Regions from separate parts of the Streptacidiphilus sp. BW17 genome, predicted to be linked through region 3. Evidence: riboswitches for the same ligand, from Rfam matches in the RefSeq annotation. Region 3 holds a riboswitch; each other region holds the start of a gene.

Region 1 (5,130 bases), on a different contig from region 3:
CCGACGTCAGGTCCGAGGCCGCCGACGCGACGGAGGTCAGACCCAACTCTCCTGCGGGCTTCAGGTGTTCGGCACGAGAGACGAGCCCGTCCACCACCGCGCCCCGGTGCCGCGCGAGGGCCACCGCGGTCCTCCCCACCGCGCCGAGCGCGCCCGTGACCAACAACCGCTGCCCCTCGACGAGATCCAGTCGAGCCAGCGCCTGCAGGGCGGTGACTCCGGCGAGCGGAAGGGCCGAGGCCTCGACCAGTGGGACGGACGCGGGCGCGTGGGCCACCAGAGCGGCGGGCAACGCCACCAGCTCGGCCCAGGTCCCGAGCCCGGTCGCCAGCTGGGCCGACATCGCGACCACCCGGTCCCCGACCGAGAACTCGGCCGACTCCGTGGCGACCACCATGCCGGCGAGGTCCCAGCCGAGCGTCATCGGGAACGCGGGTCCGACGTCCCAGGCCCGCGTCTTCCAGTCCACCGGGTTGATCGTGCTGGCCACAGTGCGGACAAGCAGTTCGCCGGCCGCGGCGACGGGGGCGGCGGCCTCACGCACCCGCAGGACTTCGGGACCACCATGTCGGTCGATCTGGACAGCGAACACGAAAGCTACTTCCCTCCGGACGAGCACCAGCCGACGGCCGGAAGAGCCGTCAGTAGTCAGTACTCGGACGGTAAACTCTGACATCGGTGTGAGAGTCAAGGCCGGGGGGATCAGGTGCGCATCGGTGAGATGTCCCGCAGGACCGGGGTCCACCCGAGGCTGCTCCGCTACTACGAGGAGCAGGGCCTACTCGCCCCTGATCGCGGCTCAGGCGGCTACCGCACCTACCGCGAGGAGGACGTGGAGACGGTCCGGCGGATCCGGTGCCTCCTGGCCGCCAGGCTCTCCACCGCCACCATCGCGCTGATCCTGCCCTGCGTCCGCATGGACGGCCGACGACTGGTGCCTGTGTGCGACGACACGGTGGCCGCACTGCGACGCGAGCACGCGCGCGTCACCGAGGCCATCGACGAACTCCAGGCGTCGCAGGAGCTGTTGGAACTCGTCATCCAGGCCGGTGCGGGCCGCGGGGACTGACGCGCGCAACTCGCCGAGTGCGGCTCGGAAGCCCTCCCCCTGGCAGAGTGGATGCGTGATCGAGGTACGCGTCGCGCACACCGCCGAGTTGGACGAAGCGGAGCTCGCCGCTGCACGGGCGTTGCTGTACCGGGTCTTCGCGGACATGGCCGAGGAGGACTGGGAGCACTCGCTCGGGGGCGTGCACGCGCTGGTCCGGGAGCGCGGGCCCGGCGGCCAGGTGGTCGCGCACGCGGCGGTGGTGCAGCGGCGGCTGATGTACCGGGGGCAGGCGTTGCGGGCCGGGTACGTGGAGGGCGTCGGCGTCGAGGCGCGCCTGCGCGGGCAGGGGTACGGCGGGGCGGTGATGGCGGCCCTGGAGCGGGTGATCAGGCGCGCGTACGACGTCGGGGCGCTGGCGGCGACCGACGAGGCCATGGGGTTCTACGCCGCCCGCGGCTGGCAGCGGTGGCAGGGCCGGGCATCGGCGCTGACACCCGCCGGGGTGGTCCGGACGCCGGACGCCGAGGACTGCCTCTTCGTGCTGCCCGTGGCCTCCGGCCCGGCGCCGGAGCTCGACCTGACCGCCGAGCTGACCTGCGACTGGCGCGACGGCGACGTGTGGTGACCACCGGCCTGCTGTGAATGCGCCCGCGACGGACCATGGGAGTATGCAGGACGCAGAAGCGGGCTTCGAAGGGCTGCCGCCGGGCGATCGCGTGAAGGTCTACGAGGCGCCGGGCATCCGGGTCCGCTACGACGCCGGGCGCTGTCGGCACTACGCCGAGTGCGTGCGCCGCGCCGGGGAGGTGTTCGACCCGGAGCGGCGGCCGTGGATCCAGCCCGCCAACGCCGACGCGGAGCGGGTCGCCGCCGCCGTGCGCGCGTGCCCGACGGGCGCACTGCACTACCTGCTGCCGGAGGGCCCCGCCGAGGAGCCCGAGCGTCCCACCGTGATCACGCCGGAGCCGGACGGCCCGCTGCTGGTCCGCGGCGATCTCCGGATCGAGGCGCCTGCCGGAGCGGCCGAACCCTCCCGCGAGGTACGCGCAGCGCTGTGCCGGTGCGGCGCGAGCGCCAACAAGCCGTTCTGCGACGGCTCGCACGAGCGGATCGGCTGGCACGAGGCCTGAGACACACGGCCACGTACGCGTGTCCGTTCCCGGGAAATCGGCCCGCGTGACGGAGACTGCAAGGGACGAACGGCTGCAAAGAGACAAGACGGCAAGCGGACAGCCACGGGCAGCAGCACCGTCAGGAGGCGGCGAGGATGAGCACGAGCGAGGCCGAGGTCACGGTCGCCGACGCGCCGGGGGCGCAGCGGTTCGAGGCCCGGATCGAGGGAGAGCTGGTCGGGTTCACCTCGTACGTCCGCAACGACGACCGGGTGATCTACCAGCACACCGTCGTCGGCCCCGCCTACGAGGGCCTGGGCATCGGCGGCCTGCTGGCCCGCACCGCCGTGGAGGACGGCCGCCGCCGGGGCATCAAGGTCCAGGTGACCTGCCCGTTCATCAAGGCCTGGCTGACACGACACCCGGAGTACCAGGACGACGCCGAGTGAACGGCGCATCCGGTACTCCGGGTGCATGAGGGAGAGGAATCCCGACGGGCTGCGTCTCACCTCCGGACGACAACCCGTCAACAGCGACGCGGCGGACCGGTCCGAGCCAGACAGGTCACCCGGACCGGCCCACCACGCCACACCTGGTGCGGTGTGTCAGGAGACGCGACCGGCGAAGCTCGGGGTGTAGTCGCTGATGGTGTCCCACTTGACGCCCGAGCTCGGGTTGGCAGCCTCGACGTAGCGGCCGCCACCGACGTAGATGGCGACGTGGTAGACGCCGGAGTCGCTGCCGTCGCTGGACCAGAAGAGCAGGTCACCCGGCTGCAGCGAGTTGAGGGAGACCGGCGTGGTGGCCGAGGCCTGGTCGGCGGAGGTGCGCGGCAGGCTGATCCCGGCCTGGGCGTAAGCGGCCTGGACCAGACCGGAGCAGTCCCACGCGTTCGGGCCGTTGCCGCCGTAGACGTAGGAGTCGCCCACGTGCGCCTCGGCGAAGGCGATCGCCGTCGCGGCCGCGCCGGAGCCGGCCTGCGTCGAGCTGCTCGACGAGGTCGCCGCACCGGTGGACGCCTGGGTGGAGCCGGAGGAGTTCGAGCTCGCGGACGCGTTCGAGGACGAGGACGAAGCGGCGGACGACGAGTCGTTGTCCGAGTCGCCGGCCGAGTCGTTCGAGGGCTGTGCCGCCCGGGCGGACGCGGCGCTGCCGCCCAGGACCAGCTGCTGACCCGGGAAGATCAGGTTCGGGCCGTGGGTGAGGGTCGCCTTGTTCAGCTGGTACAGACGCTCCCAGCCGCCGGAGACATCGTGCTTCTGCGCGATGGTGGAGAGCCAGTCGCCGGTCCGGACCGTGTAGTGCCCGGCGGAGGAGCCGCCGGTCGCCGGGGCGCTGGAGGCGCTGGACGCGGCGGAGCCGGACTCGGAGGAACTGCTGGTGCTGCCGGCGGCCGACGAGTCGCTCGCGGCGGTCGAACCGGAAGAGCCGGTCGAGTTGGAGCTGCTCGACGAGCCGGAGGTGCTGATCGCCGGGGCGGGGCCGCCCTGGGTCAGACCGGCCTGCGGGCCGCAGACGGGCCAGGCGCCGGGGCCCTGGTCCGCGAGGACCTTCTCGGCGACGGCGATCTGCTGGTCCTTGCTGGCCTGGTCGGCGGAGGACGCGTACTGCTGCCCGCCGTAGGCGTCCCAGGTGGACTGCGAGAACTGGAGGCCACCGTAGTAGCCGTTGCCGGTGTTGATCGACCAGTCACCGCTGCTCTCGCACTGGGCGACGGAGTCCCAGGTGGAGACGGTGGCGGCGTGGGCGCCGGTCGCGGTGACCAGCGGAAGGGCGAGGCCTGCGCCGGTCAGCCCGACGGTGGCGAGCAGGCGCTTGGAGGCACGGCGGGCGATCTTGGGCGCGCGGTGGCGACCAGTCATGGTGTGGGTCCTCTCCCACGCCTGCGAGGTGAGCTGTCGGGTTCGGGCCGGAGTCGCCCGGCCGTGCAGAGCACGGCTTCACCCCGAGCCGGGAGCGACACGCTCCCGGCGACTTACCTGGGTCCCCCGCTCCTGCCGTGGTGTGCGTCGGGTGACAGCTGACAACCCCGACGGCAGGACTCGGCGTTCCGGAGATGTCAGTTCCGCTTAAGTGCGAACGACGCCGACCGTAGGCAGATCGAAGTTCAAACCTCAAGCCGATCAAAGGCCGTTGAGAGGTCCGTCACATCGACCATCATTGGTTCGCACTCCAACCCTGCGTAGATGTCCGAAATGTCGTCAAGATTGCACCCCCGGGCATGACAACGGGCCCGTCCGAAGGACGGGCCCGTTTCAAGCGGGGAATCTGAGAGAGCGATCTGACAGTGCGTCAGCCCAGTCGGGTCAGCTTCGCGCCGGTGCCCGGAGTGCTGAGCGCCGACTGCAGCGCGACCGGGATCGTCTGCGCTCCGGCACCACTGCCCACGACCAGGTTGCCGACGGCCGTCCCGGCGGCTGCGCTGTGCGGGACGGACTGTCCGGCGAGCGGCTGCAGCGACGTGCTCACCGACAGGCCGCTCCAGCCGATGACGCTGACGTCCGCGGTGGCCACGACCGGGGTGTGTCCGCCGAGACCGTCGTCGACGTACCCGACGACGTCGCCCTTCTTGATCACGGCGTGCGACTGCAGCGCGCTCTCGGCGCTGATGATCAGCTGCTGGCTCTTCTGCAGCACCTGGGCGAGGATGCCCTGCCCCGGCCCCGGCCCGATCGCGGGCTGGCTCAGCACCGCGCCCAGGATCAGCTGCTGCGAACCGCCGACGTTCTGCTCCGCCGCCCACACCAGGTTGCCGAGGGCCGCCGTGCTGGTGCCGGTCTTGATGCCGATGACGCCGTTGCTGCCGACCAGCGTGTTGGTGTTCGGCGTGATGCCGTTCTCCGCCGCGTTGAACGACGGGGTGCTGACGATCTCCTTGAAGACCGGCATCTGCATGGCCGCCTCGATCAGCTTGAGCTGGTCGTTGGCCGTGCTCTTGGTGGTCGCGTCGAGACCGCTGGGGTCGGT
Region 2 (5,130 bases), on a different contig from region 3:
GGGATGCGGGTTGTTACGCACTGAGCCTAGCCGCATTGTCCGTGCGAACCACTCAGGACCTTTGCACCGTCTTGACTGACGAACACCAAGGACAAAACGGGCGGGCAATACGGACGGAGCCCCTACCCGCCGGTAGGAGCTCCGTCCACCGCTCAAGTGGCGCCTCAGAACAAGGTGCTTCAGAACGAGAGCCTCTCGCCGACGAGGATCAGGTTCGGATTGCCGCCGACCGTGGCGCGGTTCTTCGCGTAGAGCGCGTGCCAGCCGCCCTGGATGTCATGGGACGCGGCGATGCCGGAGAGGGTGTCGCCCGGCTTGACGGTGTAGTCGCCCGTGCCGCCACCGGACGTGTGGCTCGGGGCGTACTGCGGCGTATCGCTCGTCGGCGCACTGCGGTGGTGCGTCGTGTGGTGGGTGCTCGACGTGCCGCCCGAGGACGAGGACGAGGACGACGTGTAGGACGAGTCCGAGCTCGAAGAGTGCGACGACGAGGACGAGGAGGTGTTGGTCGCGGGGGCCGGGCCGCCCTGGCTCAGACCGGCCTGCGGGCCGCAGACAGGCCAGGCGCCAGGCCCCTGACTGGCCAGCACCTTCTCGGCGACGGATATCTGCGCGCCCTCGCTCGCCTGGTCGGCGGTCGACGCATAGGCCCCACCGCCGTAGGCACGCCAGGTGCTCGCGGAGAACTGCAGGCCGCCGTAGTAGCCGTTGCCGGTGTTGATGGACCAGTCGCCGCCGCTCTCGCACTGGGCGACCTTGTCCCAGATGGAGACCGAGGCGGCGTGGGCGCTCGAAGCGCCGAGGACGGGAGCGCGACGGCCGCGCCTGCCACGCCGGTGGTGGCGACGATGGCCTTGGCCTTGTTGACACGGATGCGGCGATGACGGCCGGTGCCGGAGAACCCCATGCAAATGTTCCTCTCCGACGCCTGCGAGGTGAGCTGTCGGGTTCGGGCCGTGAGGTAGCCCGGGCGCTCTCGCGCCTTCACCCCTAGCCGTGAACCGAGTTCACGGCGACTTACCTGGGTCCCCCGCTCCTGTCCGGTCGTCAACTCGACGTTGCCGCCTCGCGGTGGACAGGACTCGGCGTCCCGCGCGGCGGTGTCCGCTTACGCGGACGACAGGGAGGCTAGGCAGATCTTCATACGAATCTCAACCTCCGACACCGGGACGTATGTTGGCGAACCACCCGTTCCTACGGCGGCTCGCTCGACGCTGACCAGCCGCTTCACGGCCGCCGTGACGTCGAATCGGGCCGGATGGGGAGCCCGTGTGAGGTCCGTTACCCCGCTGTTATTTGACTTTCCGACAGACCTGACGACGTCGCAGGTCAGCGCGTCGGTACGGACTGACACGGGTCAGCGATGCAGGGAAACGCCGTACGGCTCGCCCTGGGACCACCACGAGTCGAAGAAGACCTGGGCGGCGTCGACATACGCGGAGTCGACGTGATTGGGCAGCGAGTGGCGGGTCCTGACGAAGAGCGGAGTGCTCAACCCGGTCAGGTCGGCCAGCCTGCGCCGGTGACCGCCGACCTCCACCTGACGCTCCCGCAGTTCGTACCAACCCTCCAGCACCTCGTCGTCGTTGACCAGGTAGAGCTGGGCCATCGGCGGGAACGGCAGCGTCCGCGCCTCGATCAGCGGCTCGTTCTCGACCAGTCGGAAGGTCTGCAGCGAGTTCGCGGCGGAGCGCAGCATGGTCACCTGGTCCTGTCCGATCCGCCGCAGCCGGGCGATCGGCCGGTGGTCGTCCGGATCACCCAGCACTCGGGGGAAGGTCGGCAGCCCGCTGAAGTCGCAGAAGAGCAGACGTACCCGGAACTCCTCCAGCACCGGCCCGCGACGGGCACGCAGCCCGAGCAACTGCTGCTGGAGGGCAGCGACGAAGGACTCGGAGGTCGCGGAGAGCACGTCCACCCGGAGCCTGCGGCTGCGCAGCGCACGACCGAGCCGACGCTCCAGGACATCGACCACATCGACCGCGCCGTCGGAGGGTCCGCCCGCGTATCCGTCCGCGGGCCCGTTCGTCTCCTCCTCCGTGCCGGCGTCCGCGTCGGCTGCGGGTCGGCGCGGGCGGGCGCCGGTGAGGACGGCGGGCTTGCCGGCCCGGGTGACGATCAGGCCGTCGCGCGCGAGCGCGGTCAGCGCCTTCTGCACCGTGAGCCGGGACACCTTGAGGTCCTCGGCGAGCTGCTGCGCCGAGGGCAGGGACTCGCCGGGCTGCCACGTGCCCTCGGCGATCCGCTGCTCCAACTGCTCCTGCACGCGCTTCGAGACCATCGGAGCACCACCCCCTCCGCCGACCGACCCGCAGCGTACTCCCGTGCTGCGGACGGAACTTGTCTACCCGTCAGTTTTACAGGTTCCCATCCTCCATTACCTGGAAATCATCTTGTACATACACAGGAGGTGGATAGATGGAGATACGAGACAGGCTGTTCGAGTGGCTGACAGGCCTGCTCTTCCAGAACGTCGGCGTGCAGACGTCGTTGGTCCTGGTCGCGCTCGTCGCGCTGCTCGTCCCGCGCGACCGGCGCTCGGTCAGCAGCGTGATCCTGGCCATCGGCATGGTGATGTTCTTCGGAGGCCACCTGGTGCTCCGGATCACCCTGCCGGGCGAGCGCGCGGCCTGAGCCGCAACACCGGCCGGGCCGGGCCCTTTCCCCCTACGCCTGCACCCCCGAAGCGCCACCGACAGGCTCGAACTCCACCGGCAGTTGCCGCAACCCCCGCATGATGAGGCCGCCGCGCCAGCGCAGTTCCGCTGGGTCGGCGGCCAACGTGATGTCAGGGAGCCTGCGCAGCAGCTCGCCGATCGCGTACTGGGCTTCGAGGCGGGCCAGCGGCGCGCCGATGCAGTAGTGGACGCCGAGACCGAAGGCGATGTGCGGGTTGTCCCGCCGGGCCAGGTCGAGCAGGTCCGGGTCCGCGAAGCGGGAGGGGTCGCGGTCGGCGGCGGCGAGCACGACGAGGACCGGGTCGCCCGGGGCGATCTCCTGGCCGCCGACGGTCAGCGGCTCGGTCGCGAACCGCCAGGTGGCGATCTCCACCGGCCCGTCGTAGCGCAGCAGTTCCTCGACGGCGGACTCCAGCAGCGCGGTCTCACCCCGGTCGAGCGAGGCCTGGAGCAGCGCCCGCTGCTCGGGGTGGGTCAGCAGCGCGTACATGCCGTTGCCGATCAGGTTGACCGTGGTCTCGAAGCCGGCGAAGAGCAGGATGAAGGCCATCGCCGCGGCCTCGTTCTCGGTCAGGTGCTCACCGTGGTCACTGGCGCGGATCAGGCCGGAGATCAGGTCGTCGCCGAGGTCGGCGCGCTTGCGGTGGATCAGCTCGGCCAGATAGCCGCGCATCTTCTTCACCGCCCGCCCGACGCCGCCGCGCGGCGCCTGGCCCATGTGGATCATCATCCCCGCCCAGTCGCGGAAGTCGTCCTGGTCCTCCGGCGGGACGCCGAGCAGGTCGCAGATCGCGTAGATGGGCAGCGGGAAGGCGAACTCGTGGATCAGGTCCGCGTGCCCGCGCTCCGCGAAGGCGTCGATCAGCCGGTCCGTGATCTCGCGCACACGCGGCTCGAAGGCCGCGACCCGGCGCGGGGTGAACGCCTTCGACACCAGACTGCGCAGCCTGGTGTGGTCCGGCGGGTCGATGTTGAGCAGGTGCGTCATCAGGTCCGCGTTGCGCTCGCCCGGGATGCCGACCCGGCCGCTGCGGTGCGCCTGCCCGCTGTGGCGGGCGGGGTTCTTGCTCAGCCTGGCGTCCGCCAGCGCCTGGCGCGCGTCGGCGTACCGGGTCACCAACCACGCGTCGACCCCGCTCGGCAGGGTGGTCCAGTGGACCGGCGCATGGTCGCGCAGCCAGGCGTACGCCGGGTAGGGATCGGCTGCGAACGCGGGCGAGAAGAGCGGGGGCTGGGCGAGATCGGGCACGTCTCGACGTTAACGGTTCGGAAAGGTGGGCAGAGACACACTGTCGTACCAACGGGTAGTGAGCTTACGATCGCCCGCAGCGATCGGGCCGTGCGGGGGTCCGATCCGTCGAGTGCGGACAAAGGGGTTCGGGCATGGAGCTGGAAGGCGCGGTAGTCGTCGTCACGGGCGCGGCCGGGGGCATCGGCACGGCACTGGCGCGGCGGTTCGCCGCAGAGGGCGCACGGGGCCTGCTGTTGGCCGACCTGGACGGGTCGAAGGTCGAGGACCTCGCCCAGGAGCTGGACCGCCACGGCTGCCACACCGTCGGAGTGGCCAGCGACGTCAGCCGCGAGAGCGACGTGCGGGCGCTGGTCGACACGGCCGAGAAGCACCTCGGCCAGGTCGACCTGTTCTGCAGCAACGCGGGTATCGGCAGCGGCGCGGGCATCGACGCGTCCAACGAGCTGTGGCAGGCCAACTGGGACATCAACGTCATGTCCCACGTCTACGCGGCGCGTGCGGTCCTGCCCGGGATGCTGAAGCGCGGCCACGGCTACCTGCTCAACACCGCGAGCGCGGCGGGCCTGCTGCAGATGCCCGGCGACGCGGCGTACACGGCGACCAAGCACGCGGCGGTCGCCTTCGCGGAATGGCTCTCCGTCACCTACGGCGCGCAGGGCATCCGCGTCAGCGCGCTGTGCCCGCAGGGCGTGCGCACGGCGATGACCGCGCGCGAGGACGTCCGCGCGGTCCTGACGGCGTTCGGCCCGCTGCTGGAGCCGGAGGACGTGGCGGAGTCGGTCGTCCGCGGCCTGGCGGAGGAGCGGTTCCTGATCCTCCCCCACGAGGAGGTCGCCACCTACGAACAGCAGCGCGTCTCCGACCGGGACGGCTGGCTCTCCGGTATGCGCAAGGCGGTCGCCTCGCTCCCGCAGTTGGGCGCGTAGGGACGCCGTTCGCCGTTCTGCAGATGAGGTCGTTGCAACCTCCGGGGGCGCGGGGAACTGCGCGATAAGCCACCCACGGACGTGGCAGGCCGAACGAGCAGGGCCATCCGCTCGTCAGTGGTTGTTCGCGCAGTTCCCCGCGCCCCCAGGTAGGTGCAACATCCCGTCTGCAGAAGGGCTCAGGCCGGGCTGACGGCCTTGATGGCCGCCGCCAAGGCGTTCGCGCCCTGCTCGGGCACGGGCAGCAGCGCCGGGACCGGGACGGTGACACCGT
Region 3 (5,130 bases):
CCGGGGATCGCGCTGCGCGGGGTGGGCCTGGCGCATGTCGGCGGGGCCGATTTCCCGCTCCAGGCCGGGCTGCTGGCGCTGATGGTCTTCAACGCCGGCCTCACCGCCCGTGCCGAGACGCTGCCCTCGCTGCTGCGGCGTCCCCGCGCGCTGCTGGTCGGGATCGCCTCCAACGCCCTGCTGCCGACGCTGCTGCTCGGCGTCGGCGCGCTCGCGGCCGACGGCTGGCACAACCCGCGCGAGGCGCAGAGCCTGCTGGTCGGGCTGGCCCTGGTCGGGGCAATGCCGGTCGCCGCCGGGGCCACTGTCTTCGCCCAGGGCAGCGAGGGCAACGCGACGCTCACGCTCGGCCTGGTCGTGGGCAGCACGATGCTGAGCCCGCTCACCATCCCGCTCGGTCTGCACCTCGGCGGATTCCTGGCCTCCGGTCCGTACGCGGCCGACCTGCATCGTGTGGCCGAGCACGCGTGCAGCGCGTTCGCCGTCCTGGCGGTCGTGCTGCCGTGCGCGGCAGGGTTGCTGACGGGTCGCCTGCTGCCGTCCGGCGCGGCGCGGGAGCGCTGGCTGCCGGCGGTGAAGGCGGTCAACCTGCTGGTCGTGGTGACCCTCAGCTACACCAACGCCTGCGGCGCGCTGCGTCAGGTGATCGAGCGTCCTGATCCGGACTTCCTGGTGCTGGTGGTCGTCGCGGCGGCGGCGATGTGCGCGGGCTCGTTCCTGATCGGGTGGGTGCTGGCGGTCCGGCTCGGGGTTCCGCGGGCGGACGCCATCGCGTTGACGTACGCGTCGGGCATGAACAACAGCAGTGCGAGCGCGGTCGTCGCGGCCACCAGGATGCCCGGCAACCCGGCGGTGCTGTTGCCGATCCTGGCATACAGCCTGCTCCAGAAGGTGCTGGCGGGCTCCGTCGGCGCACTTGTCCGAAATGACCGACTTGATGACGAAGGTTCAGCTGGAGGCGCTGCCGTCCCAACTGCACCCCGGGAAGTACTTGGTTTCAGACGGCTTTAGTATTAACTTTCAATAACAGTACGCGCGGCCGTCGCGCGGATCGCCTAATCCTCACGGAGCCGGGGACCCACGTACCCCGGGGTGAATCGGCCTCACAGCCGTAGGAGACCGCCCTCTCCGAACCCGTCAGCTAACCCGGTCGGCGAAGGGACGGAAAGGAGCACGCCAGTCATGGCGTCATACCCGGTCGAGACCGTCGCCGAGCCTACGGCCACGGTGCCGCGCCAGCGCGGTGCCGCACTGGGCCTCGCGGCCATGGCGGTCGGTGCCAGCAGCGTCATCGGGCTGGCCGGTCCCGCCCTCGCGGCGGACCACTCCGAGCACGGCGGCCCCACCGGCACGATGCGGCTCCAGGACGACGAGCAGGTTCCGGCCAGCCACGGCTCGGACGCCGGTGTGGCCCTTGCGGACCGCATCCTCGCCCAGGCCGTCCCGCAGCGCGCCGCCGAGAACACCGCCCGCAGGGAGGCCGCGAGCGCGGCCACCGCGAAGGCGCAGGCGGTCGAACGCGCCCGCCTGGCGGAGTCGTTGGTGGCCCCCCTCACCGCGGTCCACAGCGACACAGGCCGTGGCGCGGTGGGCTCCTACTGGGCCCACCTGCACGCCGGCCTCGACCTCGCGGCCCCGGCGGGCACGGCGGTCCGCGCGATGGGCACCGGCACGATCACCGAGGCAGGCTGGGCGGGCAGCTACGGCTACCGCGTCGTCCAGACCCTGCCGGACGGCACGGAGATCTGGTACTGTCACCTCTCCGCGATCACGGTCGCGGGCGGCGGTTCGGTTGCAGCGGGCCAGCCGCTGGGTCGCGTGGGCGCGACGGCCAGCTCCACCGGCCCCCACCTCCACCTCGAGATCCGCCCGGACGGCGCCGAGCCGGTCGACCCCACGGCGTGGCTCGCTTCGCGAGGCGTGAACCTCTAGAAGCTTTCTGCAGCTGAGGTAGTTGCACCGTCTCAGGCTGCGCAGGCGGGGAAGTTGCACTATTCAGGGGCGCGGGGAACTGCGCGAGAGACCACCCCATGCGGATGACTCAGTTCGTTGAGGACCATCTGCCCCGAGTGGCTTGTCGCGCAGTTCCCCGCGCCCTGAATCGTGAAACTTCCTGCGGGAGCGCGGGCTCAGCTGGTCGCGCCCACGCGGCGGAGCCGCAGATCAGCAGAGCCCCGCGCCCCAGGGGTGTTGCCACGCCCCCTGCTTCTGACTTCTGGTCGACTACTTCCGGTCCGCCAGGGCCCAGGACGCTGCCGCCATGCCCGTGGCCACCGTCAGAACGGACGGCCAGGCGCCGATCTTCTTCGCCAGCGGGTGGGAGCCGGCGAACGCCGCCGCGTAGAGGCCGCCGAGCGCGGCGGCCGTGCGCGGGCCCGCGGACTTGCGCCACTGCAGAGCCGCCGCGCCGCCCGCCGCGGCGAGAGCGACCCCGCCGAGTTCCCTCCGCTTCGTCGCGCGGGCGACGGCAAAGCCGCCGATGAGTCCGCTCGCGGCAATCAGCGAGGAAGGGACCTGAGCCATGACCGTGAACCTCCGTCAGTTCGTGCGTGTGTTGTGCAGATGCAGGCCGATGTATCCGACATAGACCCGGCCCGTGTTCGAGCAGTCATCGTGATAGTGCAGGCGCGGCGCCGTTCCACCGCCGCCTATCCGCAGGTGGGCGCCCATGAAGACGCGGCCCGACGGGTCGACCGTCGTCGGGACCGGCAGCAGGCGTTCGCGCTTCCACTTCGCGTTGGTGCTGACGGTGCGTGACTCGCCGCGGATCACCTTGCGGGGCGGGAAGGGGTGGCAGTCCGGCGGGGTGTTCTCGCACCAGCTGCGGAAGTCGCCGCCGGACGCGCCCTCCTTGGCCGCCTCCGCGTAGTCCTGGAGGGCCAGCAGCGCGTCCCAGGTCATCCGGACCCAGGTGGGGTGGTCGGTCTGCTCGTCCAGCTCCTTGGTCAGGCGGGGGTCGCCGGTGTACTCCAGCAGCGGGAACTCGTCCCAGCGCTCCAGCAGTTCGGCGAAGGTGCCGGGCTCGGAGTCCTGCGGACGGGCCGGGCGGCCGGAGAGGGAGCGCAGCTCCGTCCGCGCCGCGCGCAGTTCGCTGTACTGCTCGTCGTACTCCGCGGCCAGCTGCGACTCGCGCTCCTCCGCCGCGCGGAGCCAGCGGCGCACCTCCTGGAGCTCCTCGGCGCGGGCGCGTTGCTCGTGGAGCTCCTCCTCCTCGTGGTCGACCAGCAGCCCGCCGGGCACGATCGCGTCGGCCTCCGGCAGGCCCTCGGGGCGCAGCGGCGGCAGGCCGACCAGCTGGTCCGGCAGGGGGGTCTGGACAGCCAACCGACGCGGCAGCCAGGCCAGCAGTCCGGAGGCCCGGCGCAGGTTCTCCTCGATCGTGGACCGGGACATCACCCGGTGCCGCGCCGCCTCGGGCGCCCAGGCCGGGTCGAGGCCGGGGAGGTACGTGCGGACCGCGCCGCCGTACACGCGGTGGTGTTCCAGCGCGGCGTTGAAGGTGCGCTCGGCGCCGGGAGCCAGCGCGTAGAGGACGGCCAGACCGCTGCAACTGCGGAGCAGCGGGTCGACGGTGTCGTTGAGCCAGTCCTCGAAGTCGGTGTGCAGGGGAGTGCTGGCGACCACGATCGGCAACCGCCGGTCCGGGTCGCACAGTTCGTCGAGGATCTCGTCGACGTCCTGCTTCTCGATGATGCCGGGCAGCGCGTGGACGCGGGCCGCGCCGGTCTGCTCGCCCTCGACGGCGTCCAGGACGTCCAGCAGGCCGCGGGCCAGTCCGGGAACGGGGGCCTTGGCGGGCTCCTCGCCGCGGACCGGCAGTTGCTCCGCGTCGAGCTGCACCCAGGTGCGGCCGTCGCGGGCGGACGCCACGGTGAGCGAGGTCTGCCAGATGCCCTGCACGGTGAACTCGCGCAGCCGCCATCGGGCGAGCCGCCCCTGGACCGCCTTGCCCCGGGCCACTTGGTCCAGGACGGCCTGCGGTCCGACGCGCCGACGACCGTTGCCCGAGCCGGGCTCGTCGTAGTGCAACGCCTTCAGCCACTGCCGGAGCTGCTGCTCGGCGAGGGCAACAGTCTCCTGGTGGCCGTGTCCACTGGTCACGGCCATCCGATAGATGCCATCGGTCACTGGCGCTGCCTCCTGACGCTGTGTCGGCGTCGCCGCACCTCCGTGTGCGGATATTGGGACAACGCGACAGGGGTGGCAGATGGTTCCGGTACGCCCGACGCACAGGCGATGCCGGGATGTACGGAGGATGAGCCGGGCGTGTGCGTCGGGCGTCAGCCCCGACGTCAGCCCCGACTCAGCTCTCGGCCGGAGGCTGCTCGGCCGCGGGGCTCGGCTGTGCCTGGGACGGCACCGCCGGCTGCTGCGGCGGCTGCTGCGGTGCGTACGGCGACGGCTGTTGTGGCTGCGGTGCGTACGGCCACGGCTGCTGCGGAGCGTATGCCCGCGGAGCGTACTGCTGGCCGCCGTACTGCTGCGCCGCGTACGGCGGTCGGCCGTACTGCGGCGGCGTCTGCTGCTGCGGCACGAACGGCTGCTGCCCGTATCCCGGCGGCTGGGTGTGCGGGTAGGGCGCGTAACCGGGACCGGGACGCTGCGGGTAGGGCGTGTAGCCCGGACGCTGCGGGTACGGATACCCGAAGCCCGGCGTCGGAGCGCCGGCCCAGGCCGTGGCCAGCGGCGGGTGGGTGCGGTACCACTCCTGCTCGCCGACCCGGTCGAAGACGCCCTCGACCGTCTCCTTGCGCTCCCACAGGTGGTGCAGCAGCTCCTGCTCGCGCTCCGCGAAGTCCTGCACCGCGAGGCCGCGGGCCACCCGCTCGCGCAGCAGCGCCAGCGAGGTCGCGAAGCCCTGGTACTCGCGCATCGCCTTGTCGCCGGTCGGCCCCCGCTGGAAGCGGGCCAGCGCCCGGGCCTGCTTGCGGGTCCGCATCGACGCCAGCACCAGCGGCACCGGACGCGCGATCCAGCCCGCCGCGACGTAGACGGCCAGCTGCTTGCCGACCACCCGCAGCTCGTTGCCGCGCGACCAGATCACCAGCCAGACCATCAGCGCGAAGACCGGCATCATGAAGAGGAAGTAGACGCCGAAGAAGCCCAGCGGGCCGAGCACCGGCGCGCTGT

Evidence for each region. Region 3 has a riboswitch for cyclic di-AMP ahead of ABH940_RS23840 (M23 family metallopeptidase). Riboswitches for the same ligand answer to the same signal wherever they lie in the genome.
Region 1: it holds a riboswitch for cyclic di-AMP, as region 3 does, so the genes downstream of both, ABH940_RS14470 (transglycosylase family protein) here and ABH940_RS23840 (M23 family metallopeptidase) in region 3, are expected to answer to the same signal.
Region 2: it holds a riboswitch for cyclic di-AMP, as region 3 does, so the genes downstream of both, ABH940_RS04500 (transglycosylase family protein) here and ABH940_RS23840 (M23 family metallopeptidase) in region 3, are expected to answer to the same signal.

What each region holds. Positions count from the first base shown of each region.
Region 1 is NZ_JBGCCR010000009.1:227,060-232,189, forward strand. It holds gene ABH940_RS14445 (NADP-dependent oxidoreductase) at 1-592, opposite strand, end outside; gene ABH940_RS14450 (MerR family transcriptional regulator) at 707-1,069, shown strand; gene ABH940_RS14455 (GNAT family N-acetyltransferase) at 1,125-1,676, shown strand; gene ABH940_RS14460 ((4Fe-4S)-binding protein) at 1,720-2,181, shown strand; gene ABH940_RS14465 (GNAT family N-acetyltransferase) at 2,319-2,612, shown strand; gene ABH940_RS14470 (transglycosylase family protein) at 2,769-4,025, opposite strand; cyclic di-AMP (ydaO/yuaA leader) riboswitch at 4,031-4,185, opposite strand; gene ABH940_RS14475 (D-alanyl-D-alanine carboxypeptidase family protein) at 4,456-5,130, opposite strand, start outside.
Region 2 is NZ_JBGCCR010000003.1:92,795-97,924, reverse strand. It holds gene ABH940_RS04500 (transglycosylase family protein) at 180-911, opposite strand; cyclic di-AMP (ydaO/yuaA leader) riboswitch at 911-1,068, opposite strand; gene ABH940_RS04495 (GntR family transcriptional regulator) at 1,358-2,281, opposite strand; gene ABH940_RS04490 (hypothetical protein) at 2,419-2,634, shown strand; gene ABH940_RS04485 (cytochrome P450) at 2,668-3,927, opposite strand; gene ABH940_RS04480 (SDR family oxidoreductase) at 4,062-4,856, shown strand; gene ABH940_RS04475 (LLM class F420-dependent oxidoreductase) at 5,036-5,130, opposite strand, start outside.
Region 3 is NZ_JBGCCR010000021.1:17,226-22,355, reverse strand. It holds gene ABH940_RS23845 (bile acid:sodium symporter family protein) at 1-1,011, shown strand, start outside; cyclic di-AMP (ydaO/yuaA leader) riboswitch at 1,043-1,170, shown strand; gene ABH940_RS23840 (M23 family metallopeptidase) at 1,183-1,932, shown strand; gene ABH940_RS23835 (hypothetical protein) at 2,224-2,523, opposite strand; gene ABH940_RS23830 (hypothetical protein) at 2,539-4,128, opposite strand; gene ABH940_RS23825 (PrsW family glutamic-type intramembrane protease) at 4,304-5,130, opposite strand, start outside.